One region of the Streptomyces sp. GD-15H genome, then DNA from elsewhere that is predicted to be linked to it. Evidence: riboswitches for the same ligand, from Rfam matches in the RefSeq annotation. Region 1 holds a riboswitch; each other region holds the start of a gene.
What was found. A riboswitch is a leader RNA that binds a small molecule or an ion and turns the genes downstream of it on or off. The one in region 1 is predicted to bind cyclic di-AMP.
Positions count from the first base shown of each region.

Region 1 (9,840 bases):
GGGTCGCCGACCACGCTCCGGTGGAGCTGCGCGAGGAGCTGAGCCTGGTGCAGGAAACCACCCGGGGCAGCCTGGACGAGATCCGGCGCATCGCCCGCCGGCTGCGCCCCGGTGTCCTGGACGAACTCGGGCTCGCCAGCGCCCTCAAGGCCCTCGCCGCCGAGTTCGGCGGCTCCGGCCTGACGGCCCAGCACCGCCTCGATCCCGACCTGCCCGACCTGGGCCCGGAGGCCGAACTGGTCCTCTACCGGGTGGCCCAGGAAGGGCTCACCAACATCGCCCGGCACGCGCACGCCCGCCGCGCGGAGGTCTCCCTGCGCCGCACCCCCGCCGGAGTCGAGCTCCGGATCCGGGACGACGGCCGCGGCATCGGCACCGCGTCCGAGGGCGCCGGTATCCGGGGGATGCGTGAACGGGCCCTGCTCGTCGGCGCCGACCTCGATGTGGGTCCCGCCGCCGGCGGCGGGACCCAGGTGCGCCTGTCCGTACCCGTTCCCGTACGGGGTCCCGCGCCCATGCGGACCATGCCGCCCGTGACCGACGCTCCCGACCGGAAACGCTGAACATGACCGACCCGGCCCCCGCCAGCACTCCCACCGGCCCCGCCGCGGGCCCCCCGCCCCCCACCCGCATCCTCCTCGCCGACGACCACGCGCTGGTCCGCAGAGGGGTCCGGCTCATCCTCGACGGCGAACCGGACCTGACCGTCGTCGCCGAGGCCGACAACGGGGCCGAAGCCATCGAGCAGGCCCGCACCCACGAACCCGACCTGGCCATCCTCGACATAGCCATGCCCCGCCTGACCGGCCTCCAGGCGGCCCGCGAGCTCTCCCGCACCCTCCCGCAGACGCGGATCCTCATCCTGACCATGTACGACAACGAGCAGTTCTTCTTCGAGGCCCTCGGCGCCGGCGCCTCCGGATACGTCCTCAAGTCCGTCGCCGACCGCGACCTGGTGGAGGCCTGCCGGGCCACCATGCGCGGCGAGCCGTTCCTCTACCCGGGCGCCGTCAACGCCCTCATCCGCAACTACCTCGAACTCGCCCGGGACGGCCGGAACCTGCCCACGAAGGCCATCACCGAACGGGAGGAGGAGATCCTCAAGCTGGTCGCCGAGGGACACACCTCGCAGCAGATCGCCGACCTCCTCGTCATCAGCCCCAAGACCGTGGAGCGCCACCGTGCCAACCTGCTGGCCAAGCTCGACCTGAAAGACCGGCTGGAACTCACCCGGTACGCCATCCGCGTCGGACTGATCGAGCCCTGACCGGCAGCGGCACGGGCGCCGGTACCGGCACCGGCGCGGGGGGACGGCGCCAGGGCGGCGGCTTCCCGCGCCGGGCTATCGCTCGGCCTCGGCGGGCAGGGGCTCCCGGTCGCGCCCGGCGTCCAGGTCCGGTGCGGGTCCGTCGTCCGGAGCGTCGGGTGGGGGCCTGTGGCCGGGCCGCCGCGCCTGTACGGCACGCAGGACGTGCGCGAGCAGGTCAGCCCGTCCGGCGAGCACTGGGCCGAGGACGGCGAGGACGAGCACGTATCCGGCGATGAACGCGGTGAGCCGGTCGTCCAGCCCCGCGCCGATGGCCATGGCGGCCAGGATCAGCGCGAACTCGCCCCGGGCGACGAGCGTGGTCGCGATGTCGGCGGCGATGTCGACGCCGTAGCGGTACAGGCGGGCGACCAGCAGGCCCGCGGCCAGGTTCATGGTGAGGGTCAGCGCCACGGCGGCGGACACCGGACCGGCGACGGAGGCGATGTCGCCGGGGTCGATGGCCAGCCCGAAGGCGAAGAAGAAGATCGCCGCGAAGGCGTCGCGCAGCGGATGCACCAGCGTGCGGATCCGGGGCGCGGAGGGCGTGCCGGCCACGATCAGACCGACCATGAACGCACCGATGGCGTCGACGACCCCGAGCACCTCGGAAACGCCCGCGACGAGGATCGCGGTGCCGAGGAAGGTGATGACCAGCAGCTCGTTGTCGCGTACGGCCAACAGCCGGCCGAACAGCCGGCTGCCGAAGCGAGCGGTGACGGCGAGCACCATCAGGAAGCCGAACGCCTTGACCGCCTGGAGGGCCGTGTCCGCGAGGCCCTGGGCGTCGCTGAGGACGGGCTGCAGAGCGGCGAGGTAGAGGGCGAGGAAGATGTCCTCGACGACGGTGACGCCGAGGATGAGACGGGTCTCGGGCCGGCCGATGTGGCCCAGCTCGATGAGGATCTTCGTGACGATCGCGGAGGAGGAGATGCCCAGCACGCCGGCGAGCACCAGGGCCTCCCGTGCTCCCCAGCCGAGGGCGAACCCGAATCCCAGCCCCGCGCCGACGTTGAGCAGCAGGTAGATGCCACCGGCGCTGAGCAGCCGTCGGCCGCCCCGTCTCAGGTCGTCGAGGTGGAACTCCAGGCCGAGGTAGAAGAGCAGCAGGACGAGACCGAGCGCCGAGAGCATCCCGAAGTCGTGCGCGTCCTCGACCAGGACCGGACCCGGGGTGTGTGGGCCGAGCAGAATGCCGGCGAGCATGAACAGGGGGATGGTCGGCAGCCCGATCCGGCTGCCGAGGCGGGCGAGGAACGCGGCGGCGAGGAAGGCGCCGCCCATGGCGAGCAGTGTGTCGGCATGTCCCACGGGTCACCACCTTCCACAGCACGGGAACGGAGTGTGATCTCATCGACCGAGTCGAGTGGGGACCGCTCCTTCACGTCGATGGGGGTTCCTCGCCATGCGGGGCTGCGGCCGGTGCCTCCCGGGACCGGGTTCCGGGAGGCCGCCGCGTCTGTCATCGTCTTTTCACGCTCACATCCGACCCCACGCGACGACCATCCGTGACACCACCCAAACCGCGTGGAGGACGACACCCATGGAGGGCCCCGGCCCGTCGTATGAGCCGGTTGTCAGACTTGAACCAGTTCAGCGGCCCGAAGTCCCCGCAGCCCCCACCCTCCCCAGGAGCGCGTCGATGCCCCACCCGTACGTCCTGCTGTCCGCCGCCGTCTCCCTCGACGGCTACCTCGACGACACCGGCCCCGAGCGGCTGCTGCTGTCCGGTCCGGCCGACTTCGACCGGGTCGACGAGGTACGGGCGTCGGTGGACGCGATCCTGGTCGGCGCCGGCACGATCCGCGCCGACAACCCCCGCCTGTTGGTCAACTCGCCCGAGCGGCGCGCCGCGAGGGTCGCCGAGGGCCGGTCCGAGTACCCGCTGAAGGTCACCGTCAGCGGCTCCGGCGACCTGGACCCGGCGGCGCGGTTCTGGCACACCGGCGGCGAGAAGGTCCTCTACACCACCGACGAGGGCGCCGAGCGCGCCCGCGCGCACGGCCTCGCCGCCGACGTCGTACCGCTCGGCGCCGCACTCGACTGGCGGCGGCTCCTCACGCACCTGCACGACGTGTACGGCGTCCGGCGGCTCATGGTGGAGGGCGGCGGCCTGATCCACACCCAGCTCCTCACCCAGGGCCTCGCCGACGAGCTCCAGCTGGTCCTCGCCCCGCTCTTCGTCGGTGACCCCGACGCCGCCCGCCTCTTCGGTCCCGGCGCCTACCAGGGCGGGCGGCTGCGGCTGCTGGAGACCCGCCCGATCGGCGACGTCGTCCTCATGCGCTACGAACCCACCGCCCCCGGCACCGGCCCGCTGCCCGTCGCCGCCGACCACCACTGGCTGGCACTCGCCTGTGAACTGGCGGACCGGTGCCCGCCGTCGGAGACGGCGTTCAGCGTGGGCGCGGTGGTGGTCGCGGCCGACGGCACCGAGCTGGCACGCGGCCACTCCCGGGAGGGCGGCGACCCGGTGGTGCACGCCGAGGAGGCCGCCCTCGCCAAGATCGACCCCACGGATCCGCGGCTCACGTCCGCCACCGTGTACTCCAGCCTGGAACCCTGCGCGCGCCGCGCCTCGCGTCCGGCGCCCTGTGCGCGGTTGATCCTGGACGCGGGGGTACGGCGGGTGGTCACCGCCTGGCGGGAGCCGGACACCTTCGTGGCGGAGGCCGACGGCAGCGGGGTACTGGCCGACGGAGGCGCCCTGGTCGTCGTACTGCCGGAGCACGAGGAGGCCGCCAAGGCGCCGAACGGCCATCTGATCGGCCGGTGACGCGGGGGCGGCGGTAAGGCGTGTGCGGAGTGTCCCGCGGATGCCGTATGCTGGTGACACAACGACGCGGGGTGGAGCAGCTCGGTAGCTCGCTGGGCTCATAACCCAGAGGTCGCAGGTTCAAATCCTGTCCCCGCTACTGAAGGCCGAGGGCCGGAATCCGAAAGGGTTCCGGCCCTCGGTCGTTCCCGGCTTCCGCACCGCCGTTCCGGCTCCCGCACCGTTGTCACACCGGGTGATCGGGTTATCGTATTGCGTATAACAACTGATAAACCGTCAGGTTCAGTGTGACGCATGAGGCAGAGTCAGCTCGCCCCCTTTTAGCCGGTTGTGGCGCTTAAGTCCGTGCGGAAATCGTTAAGGATCAAGAGGAACGGCTTGGAACCCGGCCCCCACCTCTATTAACGTTCGATAACGCAGCGCGGTCGTCCCAGCCGTCACACGAGTCGGCTCCGTGCGCACGCGCCGAATCCCGCAAGGGAACCGGGGAACCAACATCTTGGGGTGAATCGCGTGGATGCCCCGTGGAGACACGGACGGTAGACGCGCGTAGGAGACCTTCCTGCTCCGAACCCGTCAGCTAACCCGGTAGGCGAGAAGGAAGGAAAGGAGTACGCCCACGTGGCGTCGAACAGGCCTGTCCCCGAGGCCCCCTTCATGCCGAGCCAGCACGACAGCGACACCTTCGGCTACGGCGGCATCCGCACCGACGAAGGCCCCTTCGAGGAGTGGAACCCCACCGAGGAGTCCATCCACCCCGTGCGCGGCCGGCACCGCGTCGGCAAGCAGCGCAGCGGAGGCCTCGCCCGCAGCTCCACGGTCCTGGGCGTCGGCGTCATAGCCGCCGTCGCCGGTGGCGGCATGGCCAGCGCCCAGACCGGCAAGCCGCCGATCTCCCTCTCGATGCCGGACCTTCCCTCTGTTGGTTCCCTCATCTCCGACGAGGAAACCCCCGAGGGCTCCGCCACCGCGCTCAGCGGCATCGGCACGGTCGCCGACGAGACCACCGAGCAGGGCACCTCCGACGCCGGCGAGGCGCTGCACGCCCGGATCATGGCCCAGGTCGAGCAGCAGCAGAGCCAGGCCGAGGACAAGGCCGCCGCCGAGGCCGCCGCCGCCGCGGAGAAGGAGGCCGAGGAGAAGGCCGCCGCCGCGAAGAAGGAGGCCGAGGAGAAGGCCGCCGAGGCGAAGCGGAAGGCGGAGGAGGAGGCCAAGAAGAAGGCCGAGGCCGAGCGCCTCGCCGAGCTGGCCCGGCAGTACGCGCTGCCCACCTCCTCGTACACCGTCTCCTCGACCTTCGGTCAGGCCGGCGCCTACTGGTCCTCCGGCCAGCACACCGGCCTGGACTTCGCCGCCCCCACGGGCACGCTGATCAAGGCGGTCCACACCGGCACGATCACCTCCGCAGGCTGGGACGGCTCCTACGGCTACAAGACCGTGCTGACCCTCGACGACGGCACCGAGATCTGGTACGCCCACCAGTCCTCCATCAGCGTCAGCGTCGGCCAGCAGGTCACCACCGGCGATGTGATCGGCCGCGTCGGCTCCACCGGCAACTCCACCGGCGCCCACCTCCACCTGGAGGTCCACCCCGGCGGCTCCGCCTCGGGCATCGACCCGCTGGCCTGGTTGCAGTCGAAGGGCCTCACCGTCTGAGACGATCACAGCCCCGGCAGTCCTGACGACGACCCCCCGACGTCAGGGCTGCCGGTCAGACGTTTCAGGGGCGGTACGGGTACGCGTGAGGGTTCGGCCGGTACGCGGAATGCGCGGGGTACGGGGCATATGCGGGGGTCGCGGCGCCGGGCCTGCCGTACGCGCCGTACACCGGCCAGTGCGGCACGGGAGGCGCGAGGGCGCGGGCCGCCTGCTCCAGGGCCGGGCGGGCCGCGTCGCGGCGGCGCCACAGTTCCCGCAGCAGCTCCCCCTCCCGTGCCGCGAAGTCCGTGCCCGCGCGGCCGCGGCGTGCCCGGTGCCGCAGGAACGCCAGTGACGTCGCGTACGCCTCGTACCGCGCCACCGCCCGCGCCGTCGCCCGGCCCCCGTGCCGGCGCGCGTACCGCCGGGCGAGGCGCCGGGCCCGCATCGAGCCGAGCGCGAACGGCTGGGCCGGGGTCAGCCAGCCGGCGACGACGTACGCGGGCAGTTCCGTCCGTACGGTCCGCAGCTCGCGCTGCCGCGTCCACACCACCAGCCAGGTCAGCAGGCAGAACGACGGCACCATGAACGCCGCGTACACGGCGAAGAAGCCGTACTCGCCGAGGGCCGAGGAGCCGTTCCACAGCGCGTGCACGCCCATCGCGAGCAGCAGACCGCCCAGCGGCAGCAGGACGCGCCACAGACGCCGGCGCTCGGTGGCGAGCGCGGAGACGCCGAAGCCGATGCCGGTGAGCACGGTGAAGAGCGGGTGCGCGAACGGCGACATGACGACGCGGACGAAGAAGGTCGCCGCGGTGACGGAGGAGACGCCGCTGCCGCCGGTGAGCTGGTCGGTGCCGAAGGCGTTGCCCAGGTAGAGGATGTTCTCGGTGAAGGCGAAGCCGGTGGCGGTGACCCCGGCTATCACCACGCCGTCGAGGATTCCGGTGAAATCGCGTCTGCGGAAGAGGAAGACCAGCAGGACGGCGGCGGCCTTCGCCGACTCCTCCACGACGGGGGCGATGACGGTCGCGCCGAGGGTGTCGGCGCGGGACGGGTCCGCCGTCTCCGCCGCTATCCACTGCGTGGCGAAGCTGTTGGCGACGATCGCCATCAGCGCGGCGGCGCAGGCACCCCACGCGAAGGAGAAGGCGAGGTTGCGCCAGGGGCCCGGTTCGACGCGGTCCAGCCAGCGGAAGGCGGCGATGAGCAGCGGCACCGGGAGGACGGCGAGGCCGAGGCCGACCAGAAAGCCCTCCGTGCCGGTCTGCTCGCGGACCAGACCCAGGATGACCAGGCCGGAGAGCGCGAGGAGGGTGATCAGCGCTCCGCAGCGCACCCAGGGCCGCTGCCACCAGTGCGCGTGCCGCGGGGCTCGACCGGGCGGCCCGGCGGGGTGTGCCGCCGCGCTGGGCTGCGTCGGGTACGGACGGCTGGTGTCCACGGCATTGACCCTAACGAGGGAAGGGCGCTGCCCGCAGGTACGCCAGGTGGGCTCAGGCGCCGGTGGGGGATTGCCCGGTGGGCCGGCCGCTGTGCCGGTCGTCGTGCTGTACGCGACGGAAGAGCAGGTCGTTCACCACATGGCCCTTCTCCAGTCCCTGTCCCTCGAAACGGGTCAGCGGGCGGAACTCCGGGCGCGGCGCGAAACCGCCGTCCGCCAGGGTGTTCTCGAAGGCGGGATGCGCGGTCAGCACCTCGAGCATCTGCTGGGCGTAAGACTCCCAGTCGGTGGCGCAGTGCACGACCGCGCCCGGTGCCAGGCGGGTCGCGGCGAGGGTGAGGAAGTCGGGCTGGATCAGCCGGCGCTTGTGGTGCCGCTTCTTGGGCCAGGGGTCGGGGAAGAAGACGCGCAGTCCGCTCAGGGAGTCGGGGGTGAGCATCTCGCGGAGCAGGATGATCGCGTCGCCGTTGCCGACGCGCACGTTGTCCAGGCCGCGCTGGTCGGCGAGGCCGAGCAGATGGCCCTGGCCGGGGGTGTGGACGTCCACGGCGAGGATGTTGGTGCCGGGGTCGGCGGCGGCCATGCGCGCGGTGGCCTCACCCATGCCGAAGCCGATCTCGAGGACGACGGGGCGGTCGTTGCCGAAGAAATCGGCGAGGTCGAGCCGGTGCCTCCCGTCGACGTCGAAGCCCCACCGGTGCCACAGCCGCTGCAGCGCGTCCGCCTGCCCGGCGGTGACCCGGCTCCGGCGCGGCTGGAAACTCCGGATTCGCCGCTCGAAGTGCGACCCGGCGGGATCGGCCTTCGGCCCGTCGGGGAAGCGGGGCTCCCCCCTCTCCCGGGTACGGCGGATCGAACACACCGGGCGTGTGCTCGGCGTGCGCGGCTGCGGAGGTGTTCAAGGAGTCAGACACAGTGCTCTCGATTTTACGGCGGGCCTCACGGTGACTTCACGGTCGCGTCGGCAGCGGCGAGCGACCGGCCGGCTCCTCACCGCGCCGGGTCGGCCAGGGCGCTCAGTGCGCGGTGGGCGATTTCGCGGCCGATGGGCAGGGACGCGGTTGCGGCGGGGGAGGGGGCGTTGAGGACGTGGATCGCGCGGGGGGTTTCCTGGATCAGGAAGTCGTCGGCCAGGGTGCCGTCGCGCAGGACGGCCTGGGCGCGCACGCCGGCCGGGGCGGGCAGCAGGTCGGCCTCCCGGACCGCGGGCAGGAGCAGGCGGACCGCCTCGGTGAAGGCCCGCCGGGACAGGGAGCGGTGCAGCTCGCCGGTGCCGTACCGCCAGTGGCGGCGGGCCAGGTGCCGGGAGCCCGGCCAGACCAGGGTGGCGGCCAGCTCGCGCGGGCGGACCGTACGCCGGTCGTAGCCCTCTCGGGCCAGCGCCGGTACGGCATTGGGGCCGACGTGGACGCCGCCGTGGACGCCGCGCGTGAGGTGGACGCCGAGGAACGGGAACGCCGGGTCGGGCACCGGGTAGACCAGGCCGCGGACCAGCTCCGGCCGGGCCAGCTCGTGGTACTCGCCGCGGAACGGCACGATGCGCATGCCGGGATCGTCACCGGTGAGGCGGGCGATCTCGTCGCAGTACAGCCCGGCGCAGTTCACCAGGACCCGGCCGCGCACGACGTCCCCGGCGGCGGTCAGGGCCGCGACGCCCAGCTCCGGGCGGCGGTCGACGCGGACGACCCGCGCGCCGTAGCGGATCTCCGCTCCGGACGCCTCCGCCAGGTGACGGGCCACCGCCGCGAAGTCGCAGATGCCGGTGGTGCCGACGTGGATGGCGGCCAGGCCCTCGATCTCCGGCTCGTACTCGGCGATCTGCGCCGCGCCCAGTTCGCGGACCGTCAGCCCGTTCTCCCGGCCGCGCTGGACCAGGGCGTGCAGGCGGGGCAGTTCGTCCCGGTCGGTGGCGACGATCAGCTTGCCCGTCACGGCGTGCGGGATGCCGTACTCCGCGCAGAACTTGACCATCTCCGCCGCGCCCCGTACCGCGTACCGCGCCTTGAGGGAGCCGGGGCGGTAGTAGATGCCGCTGTGGATGACGCCGCTGTTGCGGCCCGTCTGGTGCCGGGCGGGGCCGGGTTCCTTCTCCAGCACCGTGACCCGCGTGCCCGGCGCCGCGCGAGTGATCGCGTACGCCGTCGACAGGCCGATGACGCCGCCGCCGATCACCAGCACGTCACAGTCGTACGACCGCCGCACCACCCGCACCACCTCCCGCTCCCGATAGTGCACTGTGCCACTGACAACCCCGTAAACCCCGGAGGCGGCAGGGGGTCGCGCCGGTCTCGGTGGCGGCCCGGTCGGGCGAGGCTCAGGCGGGCGTCATCAGCAGCGGCCGGGCCCGCTCGCGCAGCTCGACCACGCGGGGTTCGTCGCCATAGGGCTCCAGGCGGTGCAGGAGGTCCTTGACGTACTCGGTGGTGCGGGCGGACGAGATGCGGCCGGCCACCTCCACCGCGCGCACGCCCTGCTCGCACGCGGCGTCCAGGTTGCCCGACTCCAGTTCGGCGACCGCCGAGACGACGAGCCGCAGGCCGTGCGAGCGCACGAACTCCTCCGTCGGCCGCGACAGCGCCTGCTCGGTGAAGCGGCGGACCTGGCGGGGGGCCTTCAGATCGCGGTAGCACTCCGCGGCGTCGGCGGCGAACCGGTCGTAGGAGTAGAAGCCGAGCC
Region 1 covers NZ_CP149447.1:4,546,841-4,556,680, forward strand. Annotated here, with positions in the region: gene WJ438_RS21465 (histidine kinase) at 1-563, shown strand, start outside; gene WJ438_RS21470 (response regulator) at 566-1,267, shown strand; gene WJ438_RS21475 (cation:proton antiporter) at 1,343-2,617, opposite strand; gene WJ438_RS21480 (dihydrofolate reductase family protein) at 2,949-4,082, shown strand; tRNA gene WJ438_RS21485 (tRNA-Met) at 4,148-4,221, shown strand; cyclic di-AMP (ydaO/yuaA leader) riboswitch at 4,536-4,692, shown strand; gene WJ438_RS21490 (M23 family metallopeptidase) at 4,704-5,738, shown strand; gene WJ438_RS21495 (PrsW family intramembrane metalloprotease) at 5,803-7,164, opposite strand; partial or broken gene trmB (tRNA (guanosine(46)-N7)-methyltransferase TrmB) at 7,217-8,078, opposite strand; gene lhgO (L-2-hydroxyglutarate oxidase) at 8,155-9,399, opposite strand; partial or broken gene WJ438_RS21510 (MFS transporter) at 9,479-9,840, opposite strand, start outside.

Region 2 (8,301 bases), 2.8 Mb from region 1:
GATTGTCCCCCGCGAGACCACCTCGCACCTCTCGCCCCGGGCTCCGTCACGTCTTCCGCCCCCGGCGTGCCTCCCGTACCCGGAACGCCTCCGCGTCCCATGTGCCGTCCAGCCGGGGCGCCAGCCAGTGCGGTGCCGAGGCCCGGAAGCCGGCCGGGGCGAGGGCGGCCGCCCCGGCCGGCACCGTGCCCAGCAGCGGGGCCCCCGTCACGTCCGGCAGGTCCTGCAGGTTGCAGCGCGAGGCAAGATCGGGCTGGGCGGGCCAGCTGCCGATCACCACGCCCGCCGGTTCGAGCCCGCGCGAGCGCAGGTGGCAGGCCGTCAGTTCCGCGACGTTCAGGGTGCCCAGGCCCGCCGGCACCACCACCAGCACCGGCGCCGCCAGCAGTACCGCCGCGTCCGCCAGCGTCCCGCCGGCCGCGTCGAACCGTACGAGCAGTCCGCCGGCGCCCTCCACCAGCACCAGGTCGTGCTCGGTGGCCAGCCTGGCGGCCGCCTCGGCCACGTCGTGCGGATGCACCGGCGCCCGGCCGGCCCGGCGGGCGGCGGTGGCGGGCGCCAGCGGGTCCGGGTACCGGGCGAGTTCGGTGGCCGTGACGGCACCGGCGAGCCGTGTGATCTCCTCGGCGTCTCCGGGCTCGTCCGGCGCCACACCCGTCTGCGCCGCCTTCAGCACAGCCACCGACCGGCCCGCCGCCAGGGCGGTCGCGGCGACCGCCGCCGTCACCACCGTCTTGCCGACCTCGGTGCCCGTGCCCGTGATCACCAGTACCGGCATGTCACCCTTCCTGAGCCGCCGCGCACACCGCACGTGCGATCCGGGCCACGTCCGTGTCACCGGTGACGTACGGCGGCATGGTGTAGATCAGATCGCGGAACGGCCGCAACCACACACCCTCGCGCACCGCGGCCCGCGTGGCCGCCTCCATGTCCACGGCGTGGTCGAGCTGGACGACGCCGATGGCGCCGAGAACCCGCACGTCACGGACGCCCGGCAGGTCCGCCGCCGGCCTCAGCCCGTCTCGCAAGCCCGACTCGATGCGCTTGACCTCCGCGAGCCAGTCCTGTCCGAGCAGCAGCTCGATCGAGGCGCAGGCCACGGCCGCGGCCAGCGGATTGCCCATGAAGGTCGGACCGTGGGCCAGCACCGGTACCTCGCCGCGCGAGATGCCGTCGGCCACCCGCGCGGTGCACAGCGTCGCCGCCATGGTCAGATAGCCACCGGTCAGCGCCTTGCCCACGCACATCACGTCCGGTGTCACCGCCGCGTGCCCGGCCGCGAACAACGCGCCCGTGCGCCCGAACCCGGTCGCGATCTCGTCGAACACCAGCAGCACGTCGTGCGCGTCGCACGCCTCGCGCAGCACCCGCAGATACGCGGGGGAGTGGAAGCGCATCCCGCCCGCGCCCTGCACCACCGGCTCCACGATCACCGCGGCCAGTTCCCCGGCATGCCGTCCGATCAGATCCCGCAGACGGCCGGCGTACGCCTCCTCGTACTCCGCGGGCGGGGCCTCGGCGAACACCTGCTTCGGCAGGACCCCGGCCCACAGCTCGTGCATCCCGCCCTCGGGATCGCAGACCGACATCGGCTGCCAGGTGTCGCCGTGGTAGCCGCCCCGCCAGGTCAGCAGCCGCCGCTTCTCGGGCCGCCCGAGCGAACGCCAGTACTGCAGGCACATCTTGATGGCGACCTCGACGGACACCGAGCCGGAGTCGGCGAGGAAGACATGCTCCAGTCCGTCGGGCGACATGTCGACAAGGAGCTTCGCCAGCCGGACGGCGGGCTCGTGCGTGAGGCCGCCGAACATCACATGACTCATCCGCGCGAGCTGCTCACGGGCGGCCTCGTTCAGCACCGGGTGGTTGAAGCCGTGGATCGCCGACCACCAGGACGCCATCCCGTCGACCAGTTCGCCCGAACCGTTGGCGAGCCTGAGCCGCACCCCGCTCGCCGACTCCACGACCAGCGGCTCCCCGCGCCCCGGCATGGGCCCGTACGGATGCCAGACGTGCCGCCGGTCCAGCTCGAGCAGCTCGGGGACGGACCGCTCAGGCATTGGGAGCGAGATCCGTTCCGGCACCCCGGCGGCGGACCGCGACGAGATCGGTACGCGGCCCGTCGGCCCGGCCGGCCGCCTCTGCGACCGTCTCCGCACCCGCGACCGTCTCCGCACCCGAGGACGCCTCCGCACCCGCACACCCGCCGGAGGACGACGCCTCCGCGCAAGCTCCCGCACCCGAGGGTGCCGTACCGCAGACCCCGCCGTCGTCGTGCGACCCGCACCCGCCCACCCGGTGCCCGGGCAGGGTCACCTGGTCGGTGCCCTCCACCTCGAACCCGGCGTCCGCGATCATCTCCAGGTCGGCCCGTCCCGCCTGGCCCTCGCTGGTGAGGTAGTCGCCGAGGAAGATCGAGTTGGCCAGGTGCAGCGCGAGCGGCTGCATCGTGCGCAGGTGCACCTCCCGGCCGCCCGCGATCCGCACCTCGACGTCCGGGCACACGAACCGCACCATCGCCAGGATCCTGAGGCACCGCTGTGGGGTGAGGTTCCACTCCTCGGCGAGCGGTGTGCCCTCGAACGGGATCAGGAAGTTCACCGGCACCGAGTCGGGGTCCAGTTCGCGCAGCGAGAACACCACGTCGACCAGATCCGTGTCGCTCTCACCCATGCCGGCGATCAGCCCGGAGCAGGCGGACAGGCCGGCCGCGTGCGCCTTGTGCACGGTGTCCACCCGGTCGGCGTACGTGTGCGTCGTGGTGATGTCCCCGTAGGTGGCCTCGGAGGTGTTGAGGTTGTGGTTGTAGGCGTCCGCCCCCGCCTCGCGCAGCCGCTCCGCCTGGCCGTCGGAAAGCAGACCGAGGCAGGCGCACACCTCGACGCCCTCGTTGCCCTCCTTGATCGCCTTGATGGTGTCGGAGACCCGGTCCACGTCACGGTCGGTCGGACCCCGGCCGCTGGCCACCAGGCACACCCGCTTGGCGCCGCCCGCCAGCCCGGCCGCGGCCGCCTCCGAGGCCTGCTCGGGCTTGAGCCAGGTGTACTTGAGGATGTCGGCCTTGGAACCGAGCCGCTGGGAACAGTAGGAGCAGTCCTCCGGGCACAGGCCCGACTTGAGGTTGACCAGATAGTTGAGTTTCACCCGTCGGCCGAACCAGTGCCGCCGCACCTTCCCGGCCGCGGCCACCACGTCGAGCAGGTCGTCGTCGGACGTCCCGAGGACGGCCAGCGCTTCCTCACGGGTCGGCGTCTCGCGCCGAAGCCCCTTGTCCACCAGCGTGTTCAGCAGGTCCATGAGAGCCGATCCTGTCCTATTCGGCCGCCGTGGCCAAGGAGGGTTCGTACAACAGAGGCGCTTCCGGGTGTGGGCATGGCCACACGATGGTCCGCAGGTGGTCCCGCTAAGGTCTGTGCATTGCCTACAAAAGCACCGGAGGACCGATGGCGTTCGGGTGGATCGGCGAACAGGCGGAGCTGCGGCGCCGGGCCGGACTCGTACGGACCCTGCGCCCACGGGCCGCCGACGCGCCGCTCCTCGATCTGGCGAGCAACGACTACCTGGGTCTGGCCCGCCATCCGGAGGTCACCGAGGGCGCGGCACGGGCCGCGCGGACCTGGGGCGGCGGGGCGACCGGGTCCCGGCTCGTCACCGGCACCACCGAACTGCACACCGCGCTGGAAAGCGAACTGGCGGACTTCTGCGGCTTCGAGGCGGCCCTCGTCTTCTCCTCCGGCTACGCGGCCAACCTCGCCGCCGTCACCGCGCTGGCCCCGCACGGTTCGCTGATCGTGTCCGACGCGGGCAACCACGCCTCGCTGATCGACGGCTGCCGACTGGCCCGCGGCGGGACGCGGATCGCGGCGCACGGCGACCCGGACGCCGTGCGCAAGGCGCTGGACGGGCACGACGGACCGGCCGTCGTGGTGTCCGACACGGTCTTCTCGGTCGACGGGGACGCCGCCCCGCTCACCGCGCTGGCCGAGGCGTGCCGGGAGCACGGCGCGGGACTGGTGCTCGACGACGCCCACGGCCTCGGGGTGCTCGGCGACGGAGGGCGCGGCGCCCCGCACGCGGCCGGACTCGCCGGCGCCGACGACGTCGTCGCGACGGTCACGCTGTCCAAGTCGCTCGGCAGCCAGGGCGGGGCGGTGCTCGGCCCGGCGCGGGTCGTCGAACATCTGGTCAACGTGGCCCGGACGTTCATCTTCGACACGGGCCTCGCCCCCGCGGCCGCCGGCGCCGCACTGTCGGCGCTCCGGCTGCTGCGCCGGGAACCCGGGCGTGCCGCACGGGCGGGCGAGGTGGCGCGCGAACTGCACGGACGGCTGACGACCGCGGGTCTTCGAGCGGTACGTCCCGACGCCGCGGTCGTCTCCGTGCGTGCCCCGTCCCCGGAGCAGGCCGTGCGATGGGCGGCCGACTGCCGGGCGGCCGGCCTGTCCGTGGGCTGCTTCCGTCCTCCTTCCGTGCCCGACGGCATCTCACGGCTCAGACTGACCGCCCGCGCGGACCTGTCCGGGGCCGAGATCGAACGCGCTGTACAGGTGGTCGACGAGACGCGGCCATGAGTCGGCGGGGCACGGCCGTGGGTCGCTCGACCACGGATGGTTCGGTCGGTGGTGCCGGACGGATGGGCGGGTCGGTGGTGCTGCCGGTCAGCGGAGCGCGGCCACGAACTCCGCCCAGCTCGCGGGGGAGATGAGCAGCGCGGGTCCGGCCGGGTCCTTGGAATCGCGCACGGCGAGCAGCCCGGCACCCGGGCCGGTGGCCGGCCGGGCCGTCTCGACGCAGTTGTTCGCGCCCGTGCTGTAGCTGCTGCGCAGCCACCGCACACCGTGCAGATCGGTGCTTGAGGGAAGGGTCCGAGGCGGTGCGAACATCGTGCCTCCTCACACGCCGGCAGCTGTCCCGGCGATGAAATCCAACGAGTCCTCGGGCGAAAGGGCGTGGATCGAAAGGGCGTGGAAAGCCTCCGAGTACACCCGGAGGTCTTCTTTCCGCTCGAGATAGAGGCTACTCGTCAAGTGGTCGAGAACTACAACGTCCAGATCAGAAGTGCGCGAAAATGAGAAGATTACGAAAGGCCCGGTGACGCCGATGTGCGCCCCGGCCGTGAACGGCAGGACCTGGAGCCGCACTTGAGGGAGGCGTGCCGCCTCCACGAGCCGGTTCAGCTGCCGGGTCATCACGCCGGGACCGCCGACCTCCCGGCGCAGCACCGCCTCGTCCAGGACGGCGGTCAGCTCCAGGGGCGGCTCCGCCCGCAGCACGTCCTGCCGGGCCAGCCGCACTTCCACCAGCGTGTCCAGCCGCTCCTCCGAGGCACCCTCCAGCGCGGCCTCGGTCACCGCCCGCGCGTACTCGGGTGTCTGCAACAGCCCGGGAACCACCGTGGTCTCCAGCGTGCGCATCGCACTGGCCTGGGACTCCAGGCTGATGAAGTCCCGGTAGGTGGGCGGCAGTACCCCCCGGTACGCGTGCCACCAGTGATGCCGTCCGCCGCTGTCGTCGGATCCCGCCAGCACCAGCAGCAGCTCTCGCAACTGGCGATCGGTCAGGCCGTAGGCGTCGAGCAGTAACCGCACATCGGCCGGTTTCACCCCGCTCGTGCCCGTCTCGATCCGACTCACCTTCGACTGGTGCCAGCCCACCAGCCGGGCCGCCTCACCACTCGTGAACCCCGCCGACGTGCGCAGCGAGCGCAGTTCGGCGCCCAGTTTCCGGCGGCGCACCGCGGGACCGTGCTGCATGGTTTCCCCCTTACTCCCTACGAGCCACCCGAATACGGTCTCTCGTCGCAGAGTTCACCGCTTTGAGCGACAGATATATGCATATCTTGGCCGTATCGTCGCCCACGCCCTGTGCGGATGGCAGTCTGGCGACGAAGTACCAGTGCGGGACCGTACTCGAATCGGCCGCTCCGTGTCGGACTGCGGGCCCGGGGGAAAGGGACGACGTCGCCATGGCAGACCATCTGGAAGCATCCATCACTCTGCCGAGCGATCCAGCCTCGGTTTCCGCCGCGCGCGCCCATGTGGTGGGCACGCTGGCGGAGTGGGGCATGCCGGCGGACACGGAAGTCTCCGACACCATCCGGCTGATCGTGTCCGAACTGGCCACCAACGCCGTGCAGCACACCTTCGGGCAGTCACCCACGTTCACGGTGGACATCGCCCTCGACCACGACGAGCGGTTGCGCGTCGGAGTCACCGACAGTCATCCGAGGTTCCCCAAGTGGCTTCCCGCCGCGGTCCAGCAGGACAACGGCCGGGGGCTGGTCATCATCCGCTGGCTGACCGCGGAATGCGGGGGCAGGATGAGGGTCCGCCCCACCAGGGAGGGCGGCAAGACCATCTCCGTCGTGCTCCCGTGGACCGTCCCGGCCGAGCGGGTCACGCCGGCGGGGCAGCAGGAGCCGTAGGGGCCACGGCGGAGGACCGCAGCGGAACAGCACGGCGGAGCGGTGCAGCCTCAGCCGCTTCGGTGGCTGTCCGACGGGGTGGCGGGGCGGCGGCAGGGGAAGTGCCGCCGCCCCCGCGGATCAACTGACCCGGCCGTACATGACGCTGCGGGTCCAGATCTTCTGCAGGCGTACCACGTCCCCGGTCTTCGGGGCGTGCCAGATCTTGCCCTGACCCGCGTAGATGCCGACGTGGTAGATGTTCCGGCCCGAGTGGAAGAACACCAGATCGCCCACCTTGCGGTGGGTGGCCGAGATCTGGCGTGTCTTGTTGTACTGCTGGGCGGCGGTGCGTGGCAGTTGCTTGCCCGCCTTCTTGTACGAGTAGAGGGTCAGGCCGGAGCAGTCGAAGCGGGACGGTCCGGTGGCGCCCCACCGGTAGGGCGCCCCCTTCTTGGACGCCGCGACGTTGAGAGCCTTGACGGCCGAACTCGCGGCCGTCGCCTCCGAGGCGGCACCGGGAACAACGATCGAGCCGCCCACGGCGGCGAGGGTGAGGGCCGAGGCCGTGCCGGCCCGGGCCATGAGAGACGGGACACGATTGAGCGCGGTCATGCGCAACCCTTCGTCAGCCGCCTGTGAAGGATGACCTGTCGGATTCGGGCTGGCGAAGTTGCCCGGCCGCACACGTGCGGCTTCACCCCAAGGGCAGCTCGGGACGGGAATCCCCGCTCCGGCGACCCGTTGTGCTCGGGTCCTCCACTCCTGCCGATCCACTCCTGTCGACCGGTCATCCGGGCGGCGGCAGGACTCGGCGTCCGCCCGGATCGCCCCGCCGCGGCGGCGGGGGCTTGTCGTCAGTCAGCGATCTTGGCAACGGTTGGCCCGAAATCCCACTGGAGCCGGTGGTTTGTGTTGTTACTCACCACTCATCCGTTCGGGTGGGCAGCGCTGTGTCCGGGCTGTCGTCCAGAGTGCCGAGGAGCCCCGGACCAGCATCGGAATACTTGGTTTCGAAACGGGGCGCGCGCGGTGCGCAACCTTGGCGGCCCGAAAAGAAGTCGTGCGTCTACGCCGCTTGGGGGTAAGCCTTTTGGTCCGTTTCAACTCCGGTGCGGACGTGCGCCGGCGCACGCCCCGCCCGGACCGGTACGGGCGTCAACTGCCGGAGCCCGGTGGCAGGGTGACGCGGGCCGTGCGCCGCTCGCCGTCCAGCACCCGCAACGCACGGGCCAGGGTGGCGGCGTGCAGTTCGGTCTCGCCGCGCCCGTGCATCAGGGCCAGCGCGTCGCGCAGGGCGACGGCCCTGCCGACCAGCGCCTGCGCGGCACGCAGTCCCCGGTAGGTGTCGCCGTCGCGAGCCGGGTTGATCCGGCCGAGCAGGTCGACGGCCTCGAGGTAACGGTCGATCAACTCGGCCTCGGCGCGGGTCAGCGCGGGCAGCGGCGGCAGCTCGGGTGGCAGCATCGGCGACTCACCTCCTGCCGGGGGTGGGCTGCCGGCCCTTGCGGCCGGTCATGATCCGGTCCGCGAGGCCGTAGTCCACCGCCGCCCGGGCGTCGAGGACCGTGTCCCGTTCGATGTCCGACCGTGCCTGCTCCGGAGTGCGGTGGGTGTGCCGGACCAGCATCTCCTCGATCCGGGCCCGAACGCGCGTCAGCTCCTCGGCCTGGACCGCCAGGTCGCTCGCCTGACCCTCCACCGGCTCCGTCAGAGCGGGCTGACGGAGCACCAGCCGCGCCCCGGGCAGGACGTACCGCTTGCCCGGCGTCCCGGCGGCCAGCAGCAGCGCGGCTGTCCCGGCCGCCTGGCCCAGGCAGACCGTCTCCACCTCGCAGGTGAGGTAGCGCAGGGTGTCGTGGATCGCAGACATGGCGTGGAAGGAGCCGCCGGGCGAG
Region 2 covers NZ_CP149447.1:7,332,021-7,340,321, forward strand. Annotated here, with positions in the region: gene bioD (dethiobiotin synthase) at 47-778, opposite strand; gene WJ438_RS34615 (adenosylmethionine--8-amino-7-oxononanoate transaminase) at 780-2,060, opposite strand; gene bioB (biotin synthase BioB) at 2,053-3,297, opposite strand; gene WJ438_RS34625 (8-amino-7-oxononanoate synthase) at 3,444-4,571, shown strand; gene WJ438_RS34630 (DUF397 domain-containing protein) at 4,659-4,883, opposite strand; gene WJ438_RS34635 (helix-turn-helix domain-containing protein) at 4,893-5,753, opposite strand; gene WJ438_RS34640 (ATP-binding protein) at 5,966-6,424, shown strand; gene WJ438_RS34645 (C40 family peptidase) at 6,545-7,018, opposite strand; cyclic di-AMP (ydaO/yuaA leader) riboswitch at 7,022-7,230, opposite strand; gene WJ438_RS34650 (hypothetical protein) at 7,562-7,870, opposite strand; gene WJ438_RS34655 (ATP-dependent Clp protease proteolytic subunit) at 7,878-8,301, opposite strand, start outside.
Region 2: linked by a shared signal. The riboswitch ahead of WJ438_RS34645 (C40 family peptidase) and the one ahead of WJ438_RS21490 (M23 family metallopeptidase) in region 1 are both predicted to bind cyclic di-AMP.

Region 3 (9,840 bases), 3.5 Mb from region 1:
CAACTGCATGGCGCACTGCGGGTACGAGCCCACCGCCGTCCTCGCCACCATGGGGTCGCTCAAGGAATCCCTGCGCGCCATGCGCGATACGGTCTCGGGCTCCTCGGGCTCCTCGGGAAACAGGGAGTGAGGTCATGACCGCTGTCTCTCTCGGCATGCCGTCCGTTCCGATCACCCTGGCCCCGCGCCGCAAGAGCCGGAGGATCCAGGTCGGGTCGGTGGCGGTGGGTGGGGACGCGCCGGTATCGGTGCAGTCGATGACGACGACGCGTACCGCGGACATCGGTGCCACGTTGCAGCAGATCGCCGAGCTGACCGCGTCGGGCTGCCAGATCGTGCGGGTGGCGTGTCCCACCCAGGACGACGCGGACGCGCTGGCGACGATCGCGCGCAAGTCGCAGATCCCGGTGATCGCGGACATCCACTTCCAGCCGAAGTACGTGTTCGCGGCGATCGAGGCGGGCTGTGCGGCGGTGCGGGTCAACCCGGGCAACATCAAGCAGTTCGACGACAAGGTCAAGGAGATCGCGCAGGCGGCGCACGAGCACGGCACGCCGATCCGGATCGGGGTCAACGCCGGGTCGCTGGACCGGCGGCTGCTGCGGAAGTACGGGAGGGCGACGCCGGAGGCGCTGGCGGAGTCGGCGCTGTGGGAGGCGTCGCTGTTCGAGGAGCACGGGTTCGGGGACATCAAGATCTCGGTCAAGCACAACGACCCGGTGGTGATGGTGGAGGCGTACCGGCAGCTCGCGGCGCAGTGCGACTATCCGCTGCACCTGGGGGTGACGGAGGCGGGTCCGGCGTTCCAGGGGACGATCAAGTCGGCGGTCGCGTTCGGGGCGCTGCTCTCGCAGGGCATCGGGGACACGATCCGGGTGTCGCTGTCGGCTCCGCCGGCGGAGGAGGTCAAGGTGGGTCTGCAGATCCTGGAGTCGCTGAATCTCAAGCAGCGGGGTCTGGAGATCGTCTCGTGTCCGTCGTGCGGCCGCGCGCAGGTGGATGTGTACAGGCTGGCGGACGAGGTGACGGCCGGGCTGGAGGGGATGGACGTGCCGCTGCGGGTGGCGGTGATGGGCTGTGTGGTGAACGGGCCGGGGGAGGCGCGTGAGGCCGATCTGGGGGTGGCCTCGGGCAACGGCAAGGGGCAGATCTTCGTGAAGGGTGAGGTGATCAAGACCGTCCCGGAGTCGAAGATCGTGGAGACCCTCATCGAGGAGGCCATGAAGATCGCCGAGCGGATGGAGGCCGACGGCGTGGCCTCCGGCGCCCCGGCCGGCACCGGAAAACCGGCAGTGACGGTGAGCTGAGGCAAGGCACGGACCGAGAGGGGGCCCGAGCATGACGATTCTGGAGAGCATCCGGCAACCACGTGACCTGAAGGCGCTGTCCGAGGCGGAACTCGGTGAACTGTCCGAAGAGATCAGGAAGTTCCTGGTGCACGCGGTCGCCAGGACCGGAGGCCATCTCGGGCCCAACCTGGGCGTGGTGGAACTCACCGTCGCCCTGCACCGGGTCTTCGAGTCACCCGTCGACCGCATCCTGTGGGACACGGGTCATCAGAGCTATGTCCACAAGATCCTGACGGGGCGTCAGGACTTCTCCAAGCTGCGCGGCAAAGGAGGCCTGTCCGGCTATCCCTCGCGCGAGGAGTCCGAGCACGACGTCATCGAGAACAGCCACGCCTCCACGGCCCTCGGCTGGGCCGACGGACTGGCCAAGGCCCGCCGGGTGCAGGGGGAGAAGGGCCACGTCGTCGCCGTGATCGGCGACGGCGCCCTGACCGGTGGCATGGCCTGGGAGGCGCTGAACAACATCGCCGCCGCCAAGGACCGCCCGCTGATCATCGTCGTCAACGACAACGAACGTTCCTACGCCCCGACCATCGGCGGCCTCGCGAACCACCTGGCGACCCTGCGCACCACCGACGGCTACGAACGGGTGCTGGCCTGGGGCAAACACGTACTCCAGCACACCCCCGTGATCGGCGACACCGTCTACGAGGCGCTACACGGCGCGAAGAAGGGCTTCAAGGACGCCTTCGCCCCCCAGGGCCTCTTCGAGGACCTGGGCCTGAAGTACGTCGGCCCCATCGACGGGCACGACGTCAAGGCCGTGGAGTCCGCCCTGCGCCGCGCCAAACGCTTCCACGGGCCCGTCCTGGTCCACTGCCTCACCGAGAAGGGCCGCGGCTACGAACCCGCCGTCGCCCACGAGGAGGACCACTTCCACGCCGTCGGCGTGATGGATCCCCTCACCTGCGCGCCGCTCGCACCGGCCGGCGCACCGTCCTGGACCTCGGTCTTCGGCGAGGAGATCGTCCGCATCGGGGAGGAACGCGAGGACGTGGTGGCGATCACCGCCGCCATGCTGCGTCCGGTCGGCCTGGGCGCCTTCGCCGAGCGGTTCCCGGACCGGGTCTGGGACGTCGGCATCGCCGAGCAGCACGCCGCCGTCTCCGCGGCCGGGCTGGCGACCGGTGGTACGCACCCCGTCGTCGCCGTCTACGCCACCTTCCTCAACCGCGCCTTCGACCAACTGCTGATGGACGTGGCACTGCACCGCTGCGGGGTCACCTTCGTCCTGGACCGGGCCGGGGTCACCGGGGCCGACGGGCCCTCGCACAACGGCATGTGGGACCTCTCGGTGCTCCAGGTCGTCCCCGGCCTGCGCATCGCCGCACCACGCGACGCGGACCAGCTGCGCGCCCAGTTGCGGGAGGCGGTCGCCGTCGACGACGCGCCGACGCTGCTGCGGTTCCCCAAGGAGCCCGTGGGCCCGGCGGTCCCGGCGCTCGACCGGGTCGGCGGCATGGACGTGCTGCATCGCGCCGGCGATCCCGAGGTACTGCTGGTGGCGGTCGGCGTGATGGCGTCCGTCTGCCTCCAGGCCGCCGAGCTGCTCGAAGCCCGTGGCGTCCGCTGCACCGTGGTCGACCCCCGTTGGGTCAAGCCCGTCGACCCGGCGCTGGTCGGGCTGGCCGCCGCGCACCGGCTCGTGGCCGTCGTCGAGGACAACAGCCGCGCGGCGGGTGCGGGCTCGGCCGTGGCACTGGCGCTGGGTGATGCCGATGTCGACGTACCGGTACGGCGGTTCGGTATCCCGGAGCAGTTCCTCGCGCACGCCAAACGCGGCGAGGTGCTGGCCGACATCGGCCTGACGCCCGTCGAGATCGCCGGCCGGATCAGCGCGAGTCCGACCGTCAGGGACGAGTTGTCGAAACAGCCGCAGGACCGACAGGAGCCACCGCTATGACCATCGCGGAGTCCGCGCCGGAGCCGTCGCGGGCCGGGGAGTTCGACCTCGGCGCGCTGCTGGCCGAGCGCGGAGCCGAGCGCTACGAGCTGCACACCCGGTACCTCAACCACCAGCTCCCGCGCATGCTGCACACCATCGGCTTCGACAAGGTCTACGAACGAGCCGAGGGCGCCCATTTCTGGGACGCGGACGGCAATGACCACCTGGACATGCTCGCCGGATTCGGGGTGATGGGCCTGGGGCGCCACCACCCCGTGGTCCGCAAGGCACTGCACGACGTCCTCGATGCCTCGCTCGCCGACCTCACCCGTTTCGACTGCCAGCCGCTGCCCGGTCTGCTGGCCGAGCAACTGCTCGCGCACAGCCCCCATCTGGACCGGGTGTTCTTCGGCAACAGCGGAACGGAGGCGGTCGAGGGCGCGCTGAAGTTCGCCCGCTACGTGACGGGCAGACCGCGTGTCCTGTACTGCGCGCACGCCTTTCACGGACTGACCACCGGCTCCCTGTCCGTCAACGGCGAGTCCGGCTTCCGCGACGGCTTCGCCCCGCTGCTGCCCGACACGGCCGTACCGCTCGGTGATCTCGACGCGCTGGAGCGGGAGCTGCGGAAGGGGGACGTCGCCGCGCTGATCGTCGAGCCGATCCAGGGCAAGGGCGTGCACGAGGCCCCGCCCGGCTATCTGCGCGCCGCGCAGGAGTTGCTGCACCGGCACAAGGCGCTGCTGATCGCCGACGAGGTGCAGACCGGCCTGGGGCGGACCGGCGACTTCTACGCCTACCAGCACGAGGAGGGGGTCGAGCCGGACCTGGTGTGCGTGGCCAAGGCGCTCTCCGGCGGTTATGTGCCGGTGGGGGCCACGCTCGGCAAGGACTGGATCTTCCGCAAGGTCTACTCGTCGATGGACCGGTTGCTGGTCCACTCGGCCAGTTTGGGGCAAACGCCCAGGCGATGGCCGCGGGTCTCGCGGTCCTGTCGGTCATGGAGAACGAGCACATCGTCGCGCACGTCCGGGCCACCGGTGAGCTGCTGCGGTCCCGGCTCGCGGCACTGACCGAGAAGTACGAGCTGCTGGCCGACGTCCGCGGCCGGGGCCTGATGATCGGCATCGAGTTCGGCCGGCCGCGGTCGCTCAGGCTGCGCGGCCGCTGGGCCGCGCTGCAGGCCGCACGCAAGGGACTCTTCGCGCAGATGGTGGTGGTCCCGCTGCTGCGGCGGCACAGGATCCTCACCCAGGTCTCCGGCGACCACATGGAGGTGATCAAACTGATCCCGCCGTTGATCATCGACGAGCGGGACGTGGACCGGTTCGTGGACGCCTTCACGGCGGTGATGGACGACGCCCATGACGGCGGTCTGGTGTGGGAGTTCGGCAGGACCCTGGTGAAACAGGCGGTCGCCAACCGGTGAGACACTGGTCCCGTCCGGCCGTGATGCCTGCCGGGCCGTGACACCCGGCCCGTTTTGCCCATGAGGCAAGAAATTTGCCCCGCGGGCAATAATGCTGCTGAATAGGGTCATGAGCACCCCCGAGGCCGAGCAGGCGGCCGAACCGGCCGCCGCGCTTCCCGCGGTCGCGCCGCACCTGCGCGCGCTGCGCCGCCGGGCAGGCCTGACCCTGGAGGCCGCGGCCCGCGACGCGGGGCTGTCGCCCGCCCATCTCTCCCGGCTGGAGACCGGGCAGCGTCAGCCCTCGCTGCCCATGCTGCTCTCCCTGGCCCGGATCTACGGTACGACCGTCTCGGAACTGCTCGGCGAGACGACCGCCGACCATGACACGGTGCTGCGCGCCGCCGACGTGGAACCGACCGTCGCGGGCGGCTGGACGTACCGGCAGGCCGGCTCCCCCGGGCGCGGGATGCAGGCCCTGCGGGTCGAGGTGCCCCACGGCTCCCAGGGCGGCATCGTGCGGGTCCACCCCGGTGAGGAATGGCTGTACGTCCTCAAGGGGCGGCTGCTGCTGCGACTCGGGGACGCGCTGCACCGGCTGGCCCCGGGCGACAGCGCGCACTTCGACTCGCTGACCCCGCACCGTATCGCCGCTCAGGACCCCGACGGGGTCGAGCTGCTCTTCGTCCATACCCTGTTGCAGAGCCCCACGGCCACCCTGTGCCTGGGCCCCACCCATGGAGATGTGTCATGAAAGACCTGGAGGAGAAGTTCCCTCGCGCCCTGTGGGTGAGGCTGTTCGTCTACGTCGTGGTGGGGCACCTCTTCGCGGGCTTCATCTACCTGCTGTTCGAGCTGGGCGCGAAGCAGTAGCCCTCAGCCGGGCAGTGCCCCAGTGAGGCACTGCCCGGTCGAGCAGTGCCTCAGTCGAGCAGACGCTCGCGCAGTCGCTCCCGGCTCTCGGGGGTGAGCCCGAGAGCCGTCTCGAGATAGGGGTCCACGCCGCCCCAGGTCTCCTCGATGGTCTCCAGGGCGGCCGACAGGTATTCGGCGCGGGCGTCGAACAGGGGGTCGAGCAGCTCCATGACCTCGGGGGAGTAGGCCGAGGCGGGGCTGCCGCTGCGGCGCACCTTGTAGCGGCGGTGCTTGGCGTTGGACTTGAGGTAGTCGTCGAAGATCGCGTCCCGTTCCACGCCCAGGGCGAGCAGCGTCACCGCCACCGACACGCCCGCGCGGTCCTTACCCGCCGCGCAGTGCATCAGCGCGGGGACGCCGTCCTCGGTGAGTGAGCGCAGCACCTGGGAGTGCTCGGCGGTGCGTTCCCTGACGGTCATGCGGTACGAGGCGATCATCCGGTCCGCCCCCTTGCCGTCGGCGAGGAGCGAGCGCAGCTGGTCCAGGTCGCCGTCGCGGACCATCTTCCAGAACCGGGCGCCGCCGGCCGGGTCGCTCAGCGGCAGGTTCACATTGCGCACACCCGGCAGTTCGATGTCCTGCCCGTCCAGCTTCTGGTCGGCCGTGTTGCGGAAGTCGAAGACGGTGTGCAGTCCCAGGGAGGACAGGAAGGCGGCGTCCGACGCGGTGGCGTGGGCGAGATGACCGCTGCGGAACAACACTCCGTGCCGCACCCGGCGGCCGTCCACGGTCGGCAGTCCGCCCACATCGCGGAAGTTCCGCACTCCGGTCAGCTCGGGTTCGGTCGACGGGATGTGTTGCGTCACGGGGGCCCCTCTCCCACTCGCCGCCGCCGGCGCGGCGGCGCCGGCGGGTGTCACCCGACGATACGACATGCCTGTCAGGGGCAATGAGTTGTCCGTGGATCGGCCGGCGCGGACCTTCCGAACCCACCGTCCGGCCGGAGCGGGACGCCCGCGATCCCCCAATTAAGGGCATTCTGTCCGTTTAGCGGATTTCGCCAGAACATGCCCAGATGTGAGGGGAAATGGGGAAGGCGTGGTGAGCATCGTCATATCGGTGACGATGTGTTGTCATCATGCTCACGTAATTCCGGCGTTTCGCAGGGGAATTCGGGGGGCGCGGGAAATCCGGGACGACTCTGGGTGACGGTGTTCAGGTAAATGGATCACGGAAAAGCGCCTTCGCTCGGAACCTCTCGCTTGTCCCTTTGCGTCGTGGTCGCCTACGTTCGCCATCGATCCGGACGGACGCCTAATCCTGCCGCCGCCCGGAGCCCGCACACACTGACCCGTGTACGGCAGGAGCGGGGGACCCACAGGTACGACTGCCTGTTCCGGTCTCCGGAACAGGCTTGGGGTTAAGCCGCGTTTCGACGCGGCCGGGCATCTCCAGTCCGAACCCGACAGCTCACCTCGTAGGCGCCGGAGAGGAAATTCGTCATGCCCGCAAAGGGTAAGCACCGCCTTCCCAGCGCTTCGCGCCTCACCCGTTCCATCGCCGTCGCCGGCGCCGGTGGCGCCGCGCTCGCCCTGCCGCTTCTCGGCGCCACCGGCGCGAACGCCGCCACTCCGCAGGCGGCCCCGGAAAAGGCCGTCCAGTCGTTCTCCGTCACCGACAAGAAGGCTGACGGAAAGAAGGCCGACAGCGGCAAGAACGGCGACACCCGCACGTACATAGTCAAGGGCGGCGACTACCTGGCGAAGATCGCCGAGTCCGAGAACGTCGACGGCGGCTGGAAGCAGCTCTACGCCGACAACCGTGAGGCCGTGGGTGACGACCCGTCACTCATCCACCCCGGCCTGAAGCTCTCGGTCGACGGCAAGGCCGCGACGAGCGCGCCGAAGAAGTCCAGCCCTTCCGGTTCCACTGCTCCGTCCGCCCCGTCCTCCGCGTCGAAGTCGTCGGCCGGGCAGCCCGCCGAGAAGTCCGCGCCGAAGGCCGCTTCGGTGGCCTCGAAGCAGTCCGCTCCGAAGGCCTCCTCCGGCGCCACGACCGCGAAGCAGGTCGCGAACACCTCCGGTTACAGCTCGCCGGTGCCCGGCAGCGGCCTCGGCACCGCCTACAAGGTGGCCGGCAGCATGTGGTCCAGCGGCTACCACACCGGTGTCGACTTCGCCATTCCGACCGGCACTTCCCTGAAAGCCGTCGGCCCGGGCACCGTCGTCTCCGCGGGCTGGGCCGGTGCGTACGGCAACCAGGTCGTCATCAAGCTCAACGACGGCCACTACGCCCAGTACGCCCACCTGTCCTCGCTGTCCGTCTCGGCCGGCCAGACCGTGAGCGGCGGCCAGCAGGTCGGCCTCTCGGGGTCCACCGGCAACTCGACCGGCCCGCACCTGCACTTCGAGATCCGCACCACGCCGAACTACGGCTCGGACGTGGACCCGGTCGCCTACCTCGGTTCGAAGGGCGTCTCCCTCGGCTGACCCCCGCGACAGCCTGCCTGACACACCGCCGAAGGCCGGACCCCGATCCCCGGGTCCGGCCTTCGGCGTGTTTCGCCCCTCAACGTCTTTGCCGACTATTCCGGAATGAGGCACTGCTTCGGGAGTGGCTTATCTCACCGTACGTCAATCCCTTCCTACGGTCGCGTAGGTCACATTCGAAGGTGAATCATGTCCCTTCGTGGCAGACGATTCGAAGAGTGACAGCAATTCAGTGATCGGGTCGTACGTGGCGGTGGGGGACAGCTTCACCGAGGGCGTCGGCGACCCCGGCCCGGACGGGGCGTTCGTCGGCTGGGCCGACCGGTTCGCCGTACTTCTCGCCGACCGCCGTCCCGAAGGCGACTTCCAGTACACGAATCTCGCGGTGCGCGGAAAACTGCTCGACCAGATCATGGCCGACCAGGTTCCGCAGGCCGTCGAACTGGCTCCCGCACTGGTCTCGTTCTGTGCGGGTGGCAACGACATCCTCCGCCCCGGCACCGATCCGGACGAGGTGGCCGAGCGCTTCGAGCGGGCCGTCGCCGCGCTCACGGCGGTCTGCGGCACGGTCCTGGTGACGACCGGGTTCGACACCCGTGGAGTGCCGCTGCTCAAGCATCTGCGCGGCAAGATCGCCACCTACAACGGACACGTGCGGGCCGTCGCCGACCGGTACGGCTGCCCGGTGCTCGACCTGTGGTCCCTGAGGAGCGTCCAGGACCGCAGGGCCTGGGACGCCGACCGGCTCCACCTGTCGCCCGAGGGGCACACGCGCGTGGCGCTCCGCGCGGGCCGGACTCTCGGCCTGGAGGTCCCGGCCGACCCGGAGCAGCCCTGGCCCCCGCTGCCGCCGCGCGGCAACCTCGACGTCCGGCGGGACGACGTCCACTGGGCGCGCGAGTACCTGGTGCCGTGGATAGGGCGCCGGTTGCGCGGGGAGTCGTCGGGGGACCACGTGACGGCGAAGGGGACGCTGTCCCCGGACGACATCAAGGTGCGGATCGCCTCGGTGGCGTAACGCCGGGCGGGAACGGCCGCGGCGGGCACGGGAGCGGATGCGGGGGCGGGTGCGGGCACGGACTCCCGCACCCGCGAACCGGAGCCCTCGGGGGCCATCGCCCCGTGCGGCCGGTTCCGTCCCGTCCGACACCGCGGTACCGGGCAGTCCGCACATAATGGGGTTTCTGACCGACTCCGCTGGGAGGCATCGTGGCCGGTTTCCGTTCCCAGAGCTCCGGGCTCCGTGCGCTGCGACCCGCGGCCTTCGGCGCGGACCCGAGTGGTGAGCGCATGGCGCGCATCCGCAGATCCCCGCACTACCGGGACGGGGTGTTCCAGAACCCCGGGGGCCCCACCCGGTCCCGGCCCGCGGGCTCGTCCCGAGACCTGGCGAAGACCTACTTCGACAAGGACACCCGGTACAACCGTGCGCCGCACGGCACCGTACCGGTGCACTCCACCACCCTCGCCGACCTGGCCCGCCCGCCGGCCACCGGGCTGCGCCTCACCTGGATGGGCCACTCCAGCGTGCTCGCGGAGATCGACGGTCAGCGGGTCCTGTTCGACCCCGTGTGGGGAGAGCGCTGCTCCCCTTTCCCCTTCGCCGGGCCCCGACGGCTGCACCCGGTGCCCCTGCCGCTGGCCGCGCTCGGCCCGGTCGACGTCGTGGTGATCTCGCACGACCACTACGACCATCTGGACCTGCCCACCATCAAGGCGCTGGCCGGCACGGACACGCTGTTCGCCGTGCCGCTCGGAGTGGGCGCTCATCTGGAGCACTGGGGCGTGTCCGCCGACCGGCTGCGCGAACTGGACTGGCACGAGGCGGCGCGGATCGGGGGGCTCACCCTCACG
Region 3 covers NZ_CP149447.1:1,067,734-1,077,573, reverse strand. Annotated here, with positions in the region: gene hpnH (adenosyl-hopene transferase HpnH) at 1-130, shown strand, start outside; gene ispG (flavodoxin-dependent (E)-4-hydroxy-3-methylbut-2-enyl-diphosphate synthase) at 135-1,307, shown strand; gene dxs (1-deoxy-D-xylulose-5-phosphate synthase) at 1,339-3,252, shown strand; partial or broken gene WJ438_RS05325 (aspartate aminotransferase family protein) at 3,249-4,663, shown strand; gene WJ438_RS05320 (helix-turn-helix domain-containing protein) at 4,773-5,396, shown strand; gene WJ438_RS05315 (DUF6126 family protein) at 5,393-5,515, shown strand; gene WJ438_RS05310 (tyrosine-protein phosphatase) at 5,566-6,363, opposite strand; cyclic di-AMP (ydaO/yuaA leader) riboswitch at 6,832-6,996, shown strand; gene WJ438_RS05305 (peptidoglycan DD-metalloendopeptidase family protein) at 7,000-7,986, shown strand; gene WJ438_RS05300 (SGNH/GDSL hydrolase family protein) at 8,219-9,004, shown strand; gene WJ438_RS05295 (MBL fold metallo-hydrolase) at 9,196-9,840, shown strand, end outside.
Region 3: linked by a shared signal. The riboswitch ahead of WJ438_RS05305 (peptidoglycan DD-metalloendopeptidase family protein) and the one ahead of WJ438_RS21490 (M23 family metallopeptidase) in region 1 are both predicted to bind cyclic di-AMP.